Rhodopirellula bahusiensis: one gene and its partner. The protein of the gene in region 2 interacts with the protein of the main gene of each other region in a pairwise test. Links are inferred from orthologs where the notes say so. Each region holds a gene or a part of one and is shown on either strand. Other genes may lie near its edges.

What was found.
Region 1: the proteins of CEE69_RS30430 (region 2) and lhgO interact in binary tests that used the Escherichia coli proteins (3 or more experiments, as listed by UniProt). The link is inferred for Rhodopirellula bahusiensis from one-to-one orthologs.

What each region holds. Positions count from the first base shown.
Region 1 is NZ_NIZW01000025.1:81,610-87,926, reverse strand. Bases 1,356-4,325 are described here. They hold lhgO (L-2-hydroxyglutarate oxidase), read left to right. Parts: upstream 1,356-2,189; coding sequence 2,190-3,461; downstream 3,462-4,325. Other genes in these bases: CEE69_RS25410 (CobW-like GTP-binding protein), read right to left, coding at 3,498-4,325; CEE69_RS25420 (HD-GYP domain-containing protein), read right to left, coding at 1,356-2,047. In the rest of the region: CEE69_RS25425 (glycosyltransferase family protein), read left to right, coding at 1-702; more of CEE69_RS25420, read right to left, coding at 728-1,355; more of CEE69_RS25410, read right to left, coding at 4,326-4,604; CEE69_RS25405 (ArsR/SmtB family transcription factor), read right to left, coding at 4,698-5,027; CEE69_RS25400 (O-antigen ligase family protein), read left to right, coding at 5,120-6,317. UniProt on the Escherichia coli protein: Catalyzes the dehydrogenation of L-2-hydroxyglutarate (L2HG) to alpha-ketoglutarate and couples to the respiratory chain by feeding electrons from the reaction into the membrane quinone pool.
Region 2 is NZ_NIZW01000044.1:26,296-32,371, reverse strand. What follows is about bases 1,790-4,518. They hold CEE69_RS30430 (peptidylprolyl isomerase), read right to left. Parts: upstream 3,431-4,518; coding sequence 3,149-3,430; downstream 1,790-3,148. Other genes in these bases: CEE69_RS30425 (DUF3472 domain-containing protein), read left to right, coding at 3,745-4,518; CEE69_RS30435 (AlkZ-related protein), read right to left, coding at 2,590-3,132; CEE69_RS33795 (DUF1589 domain-containing protein), read right to left, coding at 2,502-2,615; CEE69_RS30440 (sodium:solute symporter family protein), read left to right, coding at 1,790-2,156. Outside these bases: CEE69_RS30445 (type III PLP-dependent enzyme), read left to right, coding at 1-675; more of CEE69_RS30440, read left to right, coding at 690-1,789; more of CEE69_RS30425, read left to right, coding at 4,519-5,055; CEE69_RS30420 (phosphatidylserine decarboxylase), read left to right, coding at 5,162-6,067. UniProt on the Escherichia coli protein: PPIases accelerate the folding of proteins. It prefers amino acid residues with hydrophobic side chains like leucine and phenylalanine in the P1 position of the peptides substrates.

The DNA of each region.
Region 1 (6,317 bases), on a different replicon or contig from region 2:
GCGACGAGGTCAGACCCGCAGCGTTTGTTGGCGATGGAAGTTCACGACCGCCGGCGATGGTACGGTCGTTGGCATTTGACGCAGAAGGAAGCTGTCTTCAACAGCATTGTCTCCATCCGGCCCTGGGCGATTGACCAGTTTTGGAACACGGTTCGTGATCGAGACGATCCGATCGATTGGCAACAAACGGCGGCTTGGCTGGGTGTGGGAGGATCACGAACTTCGGATGGTCACAGCCATGTATGGCGAACGACCGACTTGCGATTCCATCCATACAATCAAGTTGTCACGGAGCCCAATGTTCCATGGCCAGTTCGAATAGAAACCGCATCCGAGTCAGGCGAACAGGTCGACTTGATCGCGGTGGGATCATCCGCCATGTCTGCGGGAGCAATCGACGACACCTTTGTGTCGCGGCGTGTTTACCAGGACGGTGGATGGAGGGCAGAATTGATTTCGCAGGACTGCTCGATCGAAACGATTCCGGGCACCGTGTTCAATGCGGATGGCGTCGCACAAGGAGTCTGGTGTCCGCCCGGATCTTGGACGATCCGTTGGATCTACTCTCCCCCGGGGCACAACGTGGCAGTGATCGTTTGGATGTTGGGAGGGTTGATCATCGCAGTCCTTTCGATTAATTCTTTCATTCGCATGTGGTTCACGCAGTCCATCCCGGGCAGGATGACGGGCTCAGCAAGCTGAATGACCAAATCAAATTTTCGCGAGATCACTCCGCGTCGAAGAACAACTCGTCGGCAGGATTCCAACGAATGTTTTTCATCGCTTCGATTGAAAGTCGGCCTTGGTTGCGTTGAGGATCACAGCTCGGCTGAACCGCTTCTTCAGGGTTTTCCAACATGTCGAATCGTTCACCGTCGGAAAGCTGCAACACGGGGCAAGCGTAACCTTCCACCGGTCGGCGAATCACGTCCGCCCATTTTCCATTGGTGAGTTCGACGCGGCTGCCAAGGGGGAACAATGACTTCGTTCGCAACAACGCGTGGATGACTTGTGGATCAAAGCTTCCGTAGCGAGCTTGATGCAGAATGAATCCCAAAGCGTCGTGAGGCACCAGTGCCTTTCGAAAACCGGTACCCAGCGTTAAACGAAGATAGGTGTCGCAAACGTTCAGAATGCGTGCGTAGATGTGAATCCGTTTGCCTTCTAATCCGAACGGGTATCCCGATCCGTTGTATTGTTCGTGGACTTGTTCGATTGCCAACAGAACCGAATGAGGAATGTCCGACACTTCGCGAAGACTGTTCGCTGAGACGACGGGGTGTTTGCGGTATTCCCAACCTTCTTCTTCCGAAAACGGACCACGGCCAGGCAAGCTGAAGGCGGGGTCCATGGAATACAAACCAATGTCATGCAACAAACCGGCCATGCCGATTTCCAACACGGATGGACCATCCAAGTCGAGTTCCGTTCCGATGGCCATGCCCAACACGCCCATTTTCACGCTGCGGTCGGTCAGCGACATTTCGGTGTTGCTGGCGACAACTTCGCCCACGGTTTGATCGTGGTCGTCGACCATCGCGGACGCGAAGGCACCGGACAGGTCCGACAACGCTTCGACCGTTTGCATCTTCTGTTCGGTCAATGCCAACCGAATTTCTTCGAACTTGTTACGAGCCATTTTGACATGGCCTTGCAACGTTCGTCGGCGAGTGAGATCAATGGGCTCGTGGTGACGATTGACCAAAGCGTCTTTCAACGGCACTCCCTTGATCCACTTTGTTGGATCTCGTCCCGGAGCATGCGACGCGTCCTTGTCTCGAGTGTTTTTCGGTTTCGCTTTGACTGCGGAGGAATTGGAACGATTGCTCAGCCCATCGGCTTCTTCAGCATTGACCGTCAACTCTTCGATGCCGCGTTCCCGCAGGCCATCGATCACTTCATTTGTGATTCGTGTGCCAGTACCAAGTAGCAGTCGACCAATCTCGTCTTCGATCGGTGTACGACAAATCGCACCGACCTGAAGATCGTCAACGGGGACAAGAACAGTGTTCTTGCTCATATTCGCGTTAGAGGTAGCGGAACTCATATTGTGCCCAGTTCATTTTTGGCTCCTTCGTGGAGTACGATCGAACAAGTCCAAATTCAATGCTGCCCGTGCATGCGGCCCCACCCGATACTCTAAATCTAGGTTTCAAACTGAGCTTGGGTGGGAGTCTTCCGCAAATTTTATGAAACACTCGTTCAGCCCCGCCCGCGATTTGGCCGTCATTGGTGGGGGAATCGTCGGCCTTGCCACCGCGATGACTTGGTTGCAAACCCGTCCCGGGAGTCGTGTGACGGTGCTGGAAACAGAGGCTCGGGTCGGCCAACACCAAAGTGGGCACAACTCGGGTGTCATCCATTCAGGGATCTACTATCAGCCCGGTAGTGAGAAAGCTTTGTTGTGCCGGGAGGGCAAAACCAAACTCGAAGCATTCTGCGAAAAACACGGGATTCGCTGGGAAAAATGCGGAAAAGTCGTCGTCGCAACCGATCCTAGCGAGCTGAGTTCGTTGGAACGAATCATCGAGCGAGCGGACCTCAACGGAGTGGAATTTCGACGGATCACAATCGACCAACTACGGCAACTCGAGCCTTCTGTTGCGGGTGTTGATGCGATCGTGGTCCCCGAAACGGGCATCGTGGATTACCGGTCGGTTTGCGACGCTTATCGGCATTGCATCGAAGAGATGGGTGGCAGCGTCCAATTGGGTTTTCAGGTCCAACGCTTGGACGCGGATGACTCCGGCGTTCGATTAGCTGGTGTTGATCACAATCAATCAAGCAGGAAGTTTGATATCCGAGCCCGATCGGCGATTGCGTGCGCGGGGCTGCACAGCGACACGCTGGTTCGGCAAAGTGAATCCGATGCCTCCCGTTCAGATACAGAATCATCGTCTGAGGAAGTTCGAATCATTCCGTTTCGGGGCGAATACTATGAGCTGCGGCCTGAAAGACGCGGTTTGTGTCGCAATTTGATCTACCCGGTTCCGGATCCCGCGTTCCCATTCCTTGGTGTGCACTTCACTCGGATGATCGATGGAAACGTCGAGTGTGGTCCCAATGCGGTGTTGGCTCTCGCTCGAGAGGGTTACCGATGGCGTGACATCGATGTTCGATATTTGCAACGAACGTTGGGGTACAGCGGCTTTCGTCGATTGATCCAGAAGCATTGGCGGAAAGGCCTCGGCGAAATGAATCGTTCGCTACGAAAGTCCGCCTTTGTGTCCGCCCTTCAAAAATTGATCCCTGAGCTGCGAGCCTCGGACCTAATCCCCGCCCGAGCTGGCGTGCGAGCCCAAGCGGTGCGAGCCAACGGTGAATTGGTCGACGACTTCTTGTTTCGATCGACGCCCAACGTGACGCATGTGTTGAACGCCCCCAGCCCCGCGGCGACGGCATCGCTGGCAATCGCTCGTCGGGTGATCGAACAGCATCAGAAACAGAATCCAAACGCCTGAATGGCAACGATGAATTCGGGACCCGCTTCCGCGTTCTTAAACGCTGCGGTAGGTCGGTTCCGGACGACCGGGACGGAAACTGTCGAGCTGGGTCGTTTCGGTCTCAGCGTTCAAACGAGCCGCCACCGACTGGACAACCTGTTGGACTTCTTCGGTCAATGATTCTGGCGCCAACCGAACCCGAGCGTTGATGATTGCGTTGGCGGAGCGTGAGTTGGTTTCGGATGCAATCGACAAAACGGTTTGCGAATCACTGTCAATCAAGTTGGCAACGCTGACCGGTTGATCGTCCGCCTCGTTGTCGCTGCAGAGAACTTTCAAGTGTCCCGGTTCAGCACCCAGGGCCAACAAACGTTGTCGCAGTTCATCAACCAATCCCACGCTGAGGTCATCGAGTGCAAACGAATCTTCGCTCCGAAAATTCACCGTTGCATTGAGCCAACCGAGTTCTGCTTCACCATCGGCATAGACGTCGTAGTCCACTTCCATCATCGATTCGCGAGGAGCCGCGTCGCCTTGGAAGGCTTGGTACAGCACATCCAAATTCTCGCCGGTCTTGGCCGACAACGGGATGACTTTGCGACCTGGGTACTGCTCGTTCAACTGTTCCTTGAGCGCTTGCACGTCTTCGTCGGACAATTCATCGATGCGATTGAGCAGGATGATTTCGGACTCTTCAAGTTGCTTGCGAAAGATGTATTCGGCTTTCTCGGAAAATCCTCCACCGACGCCCGACAGAATCTTCTTTCCATGATTGGGTTTTAAAACCACGGCATAGGGACGATGCACAAACTTTCCGCCAAGACGTTCCATCATCGGAACCGCGATGGTCGCAATCAAGTCGGTGCAGCTTCCAACTGGTTCCGCGAGAACGACGTCGGGACGTTGGCGATTCTCAAATTCTTCCATGGCGTCGGTCAAACCATCGAAGTTGCAACAGAAACAGGACCCTGCGACTTCGTTGACTTCCAACCCTTGGCTCTTCAGCAACTGCGTGTCGACCAAACCGGCGGCTTGATCGTTTGTTACGATGCAAACGTGTTTGCCTTCGGATTGCAGTTGTTTCGCCAAGCGAGCGATGAGCGTGGTTTTGCCGGCTCCCAAAAAACCGCCGATCATGATGAATTCAATGGGCTGGGGCATCGGTGAGTCTCATGGTTTTGATGTTGGGAACCGACCAAACGCGGCAGTCGATCGCGAAAACGTGAATCCGACATTCTGACGATCGTTAGAACGTCAGTCAATCATCGGGCCCATGTCGAGTTTGCAGCAACCGAGGTTCAACGCGGTTTGCTTCGACTTGCCACGACTGGGCAGCATGCCTTCTTTCAGCGAGTAATAGATGAACTTCCCTTCCCGCTGGGTCTGCACCAAATCGGCGTGAAAGAGGACTCGCAAGTGGTGCGAGACGGTGCCGATTTCTTGTTCCACCAAAATGGCCAGGTCAGAAACACTCAGCGGGCCGCTCTGCAAAGCACGCACGATTTGCAGACGCAGAGGGTCGCCAAGTGCCTTCAAGTAGCCCGCACACTGCGACTCATTCGGTTCGGATGGTGGAGTGGTCATGGCCGAATTGTAAGAGAAAAATCCATGGTCGACATTCGATCGCGTCATCTTTCGATCGTGGCAATCGTCGCAGGGCGAACTAGAGTGAGATCATGTCCCCCCCGGCAGAAACGTCGCTCTTGGAAGAACCCACTGACCAAGATTTCGACGAACACGTGGAACCGCTAACGCCATCACCGAACTCAGAACACGGTGTTTTGGAAGGCTCGTTTGCGCTAGCGTGCCCGCTGCTGTTGATGCTCGCGGCCGCGCTAAATCCGCTGGACCAATCCGACTCAACACCCGCTGGATCGGCGGGTGCAGGTTTGACGATGGAAGTGGCGATGAAACTGCTTCTGTCCGGAGCGGTCGGGTTCGTTGCAGTGCTCGGTTGGATGTTGTGCCCACCGGTCCGTCAGCGTCTGGCGAAATTTCCAGGTTGGATTTTGGTGGCGCTAGGTGGCGTCTTTTTGGTGACCAGCGCGGCGGCGTATGGCCCTGCGGCAACGGTGTCTCGCGCTGCGGCGATGATCAGTTGCCTCTACATCGTTTTCATTGCGGTCACGTTGCAGTTCATATCTTTGCGACAGTCGCTGCAGTGTGTGCTTGTCGGGTTGGTGCTGCACCTGATCGCGGCGTGGTGTTTGTATCTGGGTGGCGGTGAGACGGCGGTCTATCAAGAAGAACTTGGGCAGACACTGATCATCGAACGAATGGGCAGCACGGCACACCCCAACTCGCTCGGTCGCATCGGTGCCTTGGCGATCCTGGTTTGTTTGGGGCTTTGGCGAACAAGAACCCGTCCCCTCACCCCAACCATGATCGCAACGATGGGATTCGTATTCGTCATTTCCTCCGCCACAATATTCGAATCGATGAGTCGGACTGCGCTCGTTTCGTGTGCCGCATCGGTCTTGGCCGTGATGATGGATCGCCTAACCAACCGCCGTGGGTTGGCTCTTGGTTTGTGCGGGGTGATGGGTGTCTGTTTGTTGATGCTGACGATTGGCTTGTTGTCGGAAGGTTCCGATGTCAGCAGTCGCGTGGTCGCTGTTGGTACCAAGACTGGCGATGTGGAGGAACTGACGTCGGTAACTGGGCGAACGGAGATTTGGGCGGAGGCGATTCGCTACATCGCTCAACGACCGTTGACCGGATGGGGATTGAACAGCGCGCCATTGTTGTTGGAAGATTTCTCGCATCACACGCACAACTTGTTGCTGCACGCACTTTTTTCAGCGGGCATCTTTGCCGGAATTTGTGTCGCGGTGCTGATCGCGTGGACGGTTTATCACGCCTTCACGGTGGTCG
Region 2 (6,076 bases):
TTCGGTTGCCCCATGCACGAAGCGATGGAACTGCTTGCAACGGCGAAAGCCAAAGGCCTGAAAATTCGTGGGTTCTCGTTCCATGTCGGCAGCCAGTGCCTCAACCCGCAAGACTATGTCGAAGTGCTTCGCAGCGTTCGTGCAGTTTGGGACGAAGCCACCCAAGCCGGACACCACTTGGAAGTCCTCGACATCGGCGGCGGTTTCCCAGCTCCGTATCGCGAAGACGCTCCTTCGATCGAAGCCTTTGGCGAAGTCATCACCAACGGACTGCGAGACATCTTCGGCGACCTGCCGATTCGTTTGATCGCCGAACCTGGTCGCGGGCTGTGCACCGAAAGCGTGACCTTGATCACTCGCGTGATCGGCAAGAGTCGTCGATGGGAACTGCCTTGGTTCTTCCTCGACGATGGAATCTACGGATCGTTCTCGGGCAAGATCTTCGACCACACGGACTTCCCGTTGCTGGTCGAAAACGATGGGTCCCGCGAGACCGTTCCTTGCGTGGTCGCCGGACCAACCTGCGACTCCACCGACATCGTTTCGCGTGACCAATGGCTCCCCGATCTGGAAGTCGGCGAACTGGTCTTGGTTCCGTCGATGGGAGCTTACGCTGCCGCCAGCGCATCGCCTTTCAACGGATTGCCGATGGCCAACAGCGTCGCGATCGACTGACGGACGACACGCCGATGGGATTGATCGCCGCCGTCCTGGCCTATTTGTTTCTCACGATCGCGATCGGGTTGTTCGCAGCCCGACGCGTCGACAATGCGCAGGACTTCATGGTCGCGGGACGCTCGCTTCCGCTGTACATGAACTTCGCTTGCGTCTTCGCAACTTGGTTTGGTGCCGAGACCGTGCTTTCGGTTTCGGCCACCTTTGCCGGCCAAGGACTGCGTGCCATCCCGGGCGACCCGTTTGGATTTTCGATCTGCTTGGTGCTCGTGGCGTTGTTCTTCGCGCGAGCCTTCTACCGAATGGACTTGCTAACGATCGGTGACTTTTATCGCAAACGCTATGGTCGCTCGATCGAAGTTTTGACGTCCGTTGTCATCTCCGCTTCGTACCTGGGCTGGGCCGCGGCTCAGCTCACCGCACTTGGCCTGGTAATTTCAGTCCTGGGCAAAGGCATCGGCTACGACGCGCTGACCATCAACCACGGCATCGTGATCGGCTTCACCATTGTTGCCTTTTATACGGTGATGGGCGGCATGTGGTCGGTGGCGCTCACCGACATGATTCAGACGTTCGTGATCATCATCGGTCTGTTAGTGGTGTCGGTTTACATGGCTCATGCGGCCGGCGGCGTGTCTGTCGTCATCGATTCTGCTCGCGAATCGGGGCGTCTGCAGGTCTTTCCCGACTGGGGGCAATCCGGTCAGTGGTGGATCTACATCGGTGGCTTCCTGACCGCGGCCCTGGGTTCGATCCCACAACAAGATGTCTTTCAGCGAGTCACCAGCGCCAAAGACGAACGCACCGCCATGACGGGAACCTTGCTGGGCGGGACGTTCTACTGCATGTTTGCGTTCGTACCGATGTTCATCGCTTACGCCGCGGTGGTGATCGATCCGGATCACTTGCAGCAATTCAACAGCGAAGACCTTCGCGAAGTCCAGCGAACACTTCCGCACGCGGTCATGCAATCCACACCGTTCTGGGTGCAAACTGTTTTTCTCGGTGCATTGGTCTCGGCAATCCTTTCTACCGCCAGCGGAACATTGCTCGCGCCGAGCAGTCTGATTGTCGAAAACATTATCCGTCCGTTTCGATCCGACCTTGACGACAAAAACATGTTGCGTTGGCTGCGAATCGTCCTGCTGATGTTTGGTGCCTTGGCTCTTCACCAAGCCTTGACCAGCAACAACACGATGTACGAAATGATTCAGCAGGCGTACAGCGTGCCGCTTGTCGGTGCACTGGTTCCGCTGGCCGTCGGGCTGTATTGGAAACGAGCGACCACTCTCGGAGCGATGGCATCGATCGTGTCCGGTGTGGCAACCTGGCTAGCGTTTGAATACGTGCTGCCGGAGTTCTTGATCCCGTCGCAACTGATGGGGCTCGCCGCCAGCTTTCTCGCAATGGTGATCGTGTCGTTGCTTGACAAGTCGGAAAGTGTTGCGTCCGACGCTGTGCAACGAAAAACTGAGGATTGATACGGACAATGCGGCGTTGGTCATGTATCTGCCCCACGCCCCAAAGGGGCAGCTATATCGTAGCCCCAGGCATCGCCTGGGGTTTTGTTACGGAGGCTACAACGCGAGCCCCAACGGGGCGGCCCTAACAGAGAGCCCCCAAAAAATGCTAGGACCGCCCCGTTGGGGCTTTGCAATCTTGGTCTCGCCACAACCCAGGGCGTTGCCCTGGGCTGTCATAGGGCTGCCCCGATGGGGCTAAATCGTCGAACACAACTTGCGCAAACGAATCCGGTCCGCAACACCAAAGTTTTCGCAGTCCAGTCTAGTGCTGTGCAGCGCTGACTTGCTGATCGCGGGTTTTCGCTATTTTCGTGAACGGGTGCACGACTCGCTTTGTTCCAAAGCATCGGCGGGAACGTCAGGTACAACCTGACCTACGGTTTGGGGGACTTCACTGCTCGTGTTGCTGCACGATATCGAGGTGGACTTCTCGCATGGGCAACCAGAAGTCGTTCTTCAACTTTGGGTCGTTGGAACGCACGATGTTTAAACTGATCTGCAGTTTTTTGAGCACCGTGTCGAACTGGCTCTTCGTGCACGCCAATCGCTCGATGGCTCGCTTGCGAAGCGCACCGGTGTAGCCCGCTTCCAAACGGATCAGCTCAAAGATTTCTTGACAGAGCACATCCAATTCGTGGACGGGCTGGTACGCCTCCGCGTAATGCACTTCTCGGAAATGCTGCATCTCCATCAGCACCGCATCGCCACCGCGGATCTTCCCGTAGAAAACTTCCGCGGGATAGGTTTGCGGGATGCGAGTCTTCCAGTCCCAGACGGCCGTCACCTTCGGGCTCCAACCGCCCGCCTTGGGTTTCTCTTCCGATAAATCGGTGTTGTCCCACAACGACGGGTGCGGCGAGTTCTTGCTGCCGAAGACGGTGACCACCGTCCGTTCAAGAACAAACTGATAGGCCTGCTCAAAGGTCTTGATCATCAGGCGACCTGCTTTTTCAATCGACCCGTTGGGTGATCTCGATCAAGTGGTAGCCGAACTGTGTTTTGACGGGACCATGGACTTTGCCCAGATCACCGCTGAAGACCACTTCGTCAAACTCTTTGACCATTTGACCGGGGCTGAACGTTCCCAACGCTCCACCGGATTTGCCGGATGGGCAGGAGGAAAACTCAGCGGCGATGGCACCGAAATCCTGCCCTTTTTCGATCTGATCTTTCAGATCCTGACAGGCTTCTTCCGTTTCAACGAGGATATGTCGTGCACTTGCAGTGGCCATGATGGTCTCTTGGGTTGTGTTCCGTCGTGGGGTGGTATGGGGGCCTGGCGGAGGTCGAAAGTCGCTCGCCAGCTTCGGCCACCATGGTGGCTTGCTAGGAGCAGTTCGAAAACCCCTGCTCACAGCACCTTTCCACCTGCTTGCAGGATGGTTTCGATATGGGATAGGTTCGAATGCCGCGAGACCATCCATCGGAGCGAAAGAGTGGCGGGCTCGATGAAATCCCGTCCCAAACGGGTTCAACGCAGCCTCTTTCCCTACTCGCGAAAAGATTCCTTGGTTCCTGCCCACGCCCGTCTCACCAGATCGACACCATGATTTCCCGACTTGTTTTTCAACCGCTCCTGATCAGCCTTGTCACACTCCTGACCTCGCAAGGACTCTCCTCCGCGAAAGAGTGGTCCGTGCCGGTGGCGGGCAATGCGTTCCGCACACAGCCCGAACCCGGCGGCCGAGCGATGCGACGCGGCGGCTCCTTGCGGCTTCGCGATTCGGCCGAGGTCCACTCCGTCTACTTTCATGTCGATGACGCAGACACGCTTGAGTTAGGACTGAAAGGCAACGCGAGTGACCGCCCCGCGACCATCCTCGTGACCATCGGCGAAACCAAGCTCTCCTGCGATCTGGAACTCGCGTCTGCCAAGACCTACCCGCTCGGTGAGATCGAGGTCGCGAAAGCGGGCTACGTTCGAGTCGATCTGCAACTTGCACCAGCCGCCAATGGCGAAGCATCCGGATCCGCACAGATCACGGACTTGGTGGTCACACCCGCGAAAGCCGACCTGCAACTCGACTATGTACAAACAAACGATGGCAACATGTTCTATTGGGGTCGTCGCGGCCCATCGGTCCATCTCTCCTACCGATTGCCCCGAGGAATGAACCTGACGTACGCCTACAGTGAGATCACGGTCCCCGTCGGCCAAGACCAAATGGGGACTTACTTCATGGCCAACGGTTTCGGCGAAGGTTACTTCGGCATGCAGGTCAACAGCCCCACGGAACGGCGAGTCCTGTTTTCAATCTGGAGCCCCTTCCGCACGGACAACCCCAACGAGATTCCTGACGAAGACCGAGTCGAGACGCTTGCAAAAGGCGACGACGTCATCGCGAAAGACTTTGGCAACGAAGGCTCCGGCGGACAAAGTTTCTTTCGCTACCCTTGGGAAGCCGGCAAGACGTACCGCTTCCTGACCGAAGTCAAACCTGACGGCGACTCCAACACGTTGTACACGTCCTGGTTCGGCGACAAAGCGAAGAACGAATGGCGATTGGTAGCGACCTTTCGACGCCCCAAGACTGACAAGCATCTGACCGGCTTCCACTCTTTCCTCGAAAACTTCTCGCCAGAACAAGGCCATCTGCAACGCTCGGCTCACTACGGCAACCAATGGGTTTGTGATGTGAACGGCAAATGGCATGAGATCACGCGAGCCAAGTTCACCGGCGACAACACCGCTCGCGGTCGTCATCGGCTGGACTATGCCGGTGGAAGCCAAACCGACCATTTCTTCTTAAAGAACTGCGGCTTCTTTTCAGAACCCGTTGATCTGGATCAAACCTTCGAGCGAGAGTCCACCGCGGGCCAGCAGCCTGCAATCGACTGGGAGCAGTTGCCGCGCTGATCCATCGCAACTCCACTCTCGTAGTGGACGAAGCAAAGATTCCCACGCGTGGGTCGTGCGACCGGACTCGTGGCCTCGTCCACTACCATTCAAACAAGAACCACTCATGGACGAAATCGTCTATCACGACCGATACACCGACGAAGACCGCATCGAAAAGGTGTATGGCGACAAGGCATTGCGTTGGACTTATGGCACCATCGCCGGACGCCTTTCGCTTTCTTTGGTCGTGAAGCGAACGCTGTTCTCGCACTGGTACGGTTGGCGAATGGACCAACCCAAGACTCGCGAAAAGATTGCTCCGTTCATCCAAGACTATGAACTCGATGCGGATGAGTTCGTGCGTAATGTAGATGAGTTCGCCACCTTCAACGAGTTCTTCTTTCGCAAGCTGAAACCCGAAGCACGCCCGATCGATGCGGATCCGAACTCCGTGGTCTTCCCCGCGGACGGCCGGCATCTTTGCATTCCCGACCTATCGAAATGCGAAGGGCTGTTTGTCAAAGGCGAGATGTTCTATCTGCCGACGCTGCTGCAAGACTCCGCCCTCGCGGATCGCTATGCGAGCGGCAGCCTGCTGCTTTCGCGATTGTGCCCGATCGACTATCACCGATTTCACTTTCCCGCCGCCGGCGTGCCCGGTGCGAGTCGCTTGATCAATGGACCGCTGTACTCGGTCAATCCGATTGCACTGCGTCAGAACATTCACATTCTGACCAGCAACAAACGTTGTCTCACGCAGCTCGAGACGGAGTCCTTTGGAACGGTGCTGTTGCTAGAGATTGGTGCCACCTGTGTCGGCAGCATTCAACAAACCTACTCGCCCGGTAAAACCATCTCAAAGGGCGACGAAAAAGGCTACTTCCGGTTCGGTGGCTCCTCGACCATGGTCCTGTTCGAACCCGGCCGGATCCAGTTCGATGCGGACCTCATCGAAAACTCGCGTCAACACCGCGAACTCTACGCTCGCATGGGCGACCACTTGGGGAACCGCCCCGACAACGCCGGATGAGCCGAAATT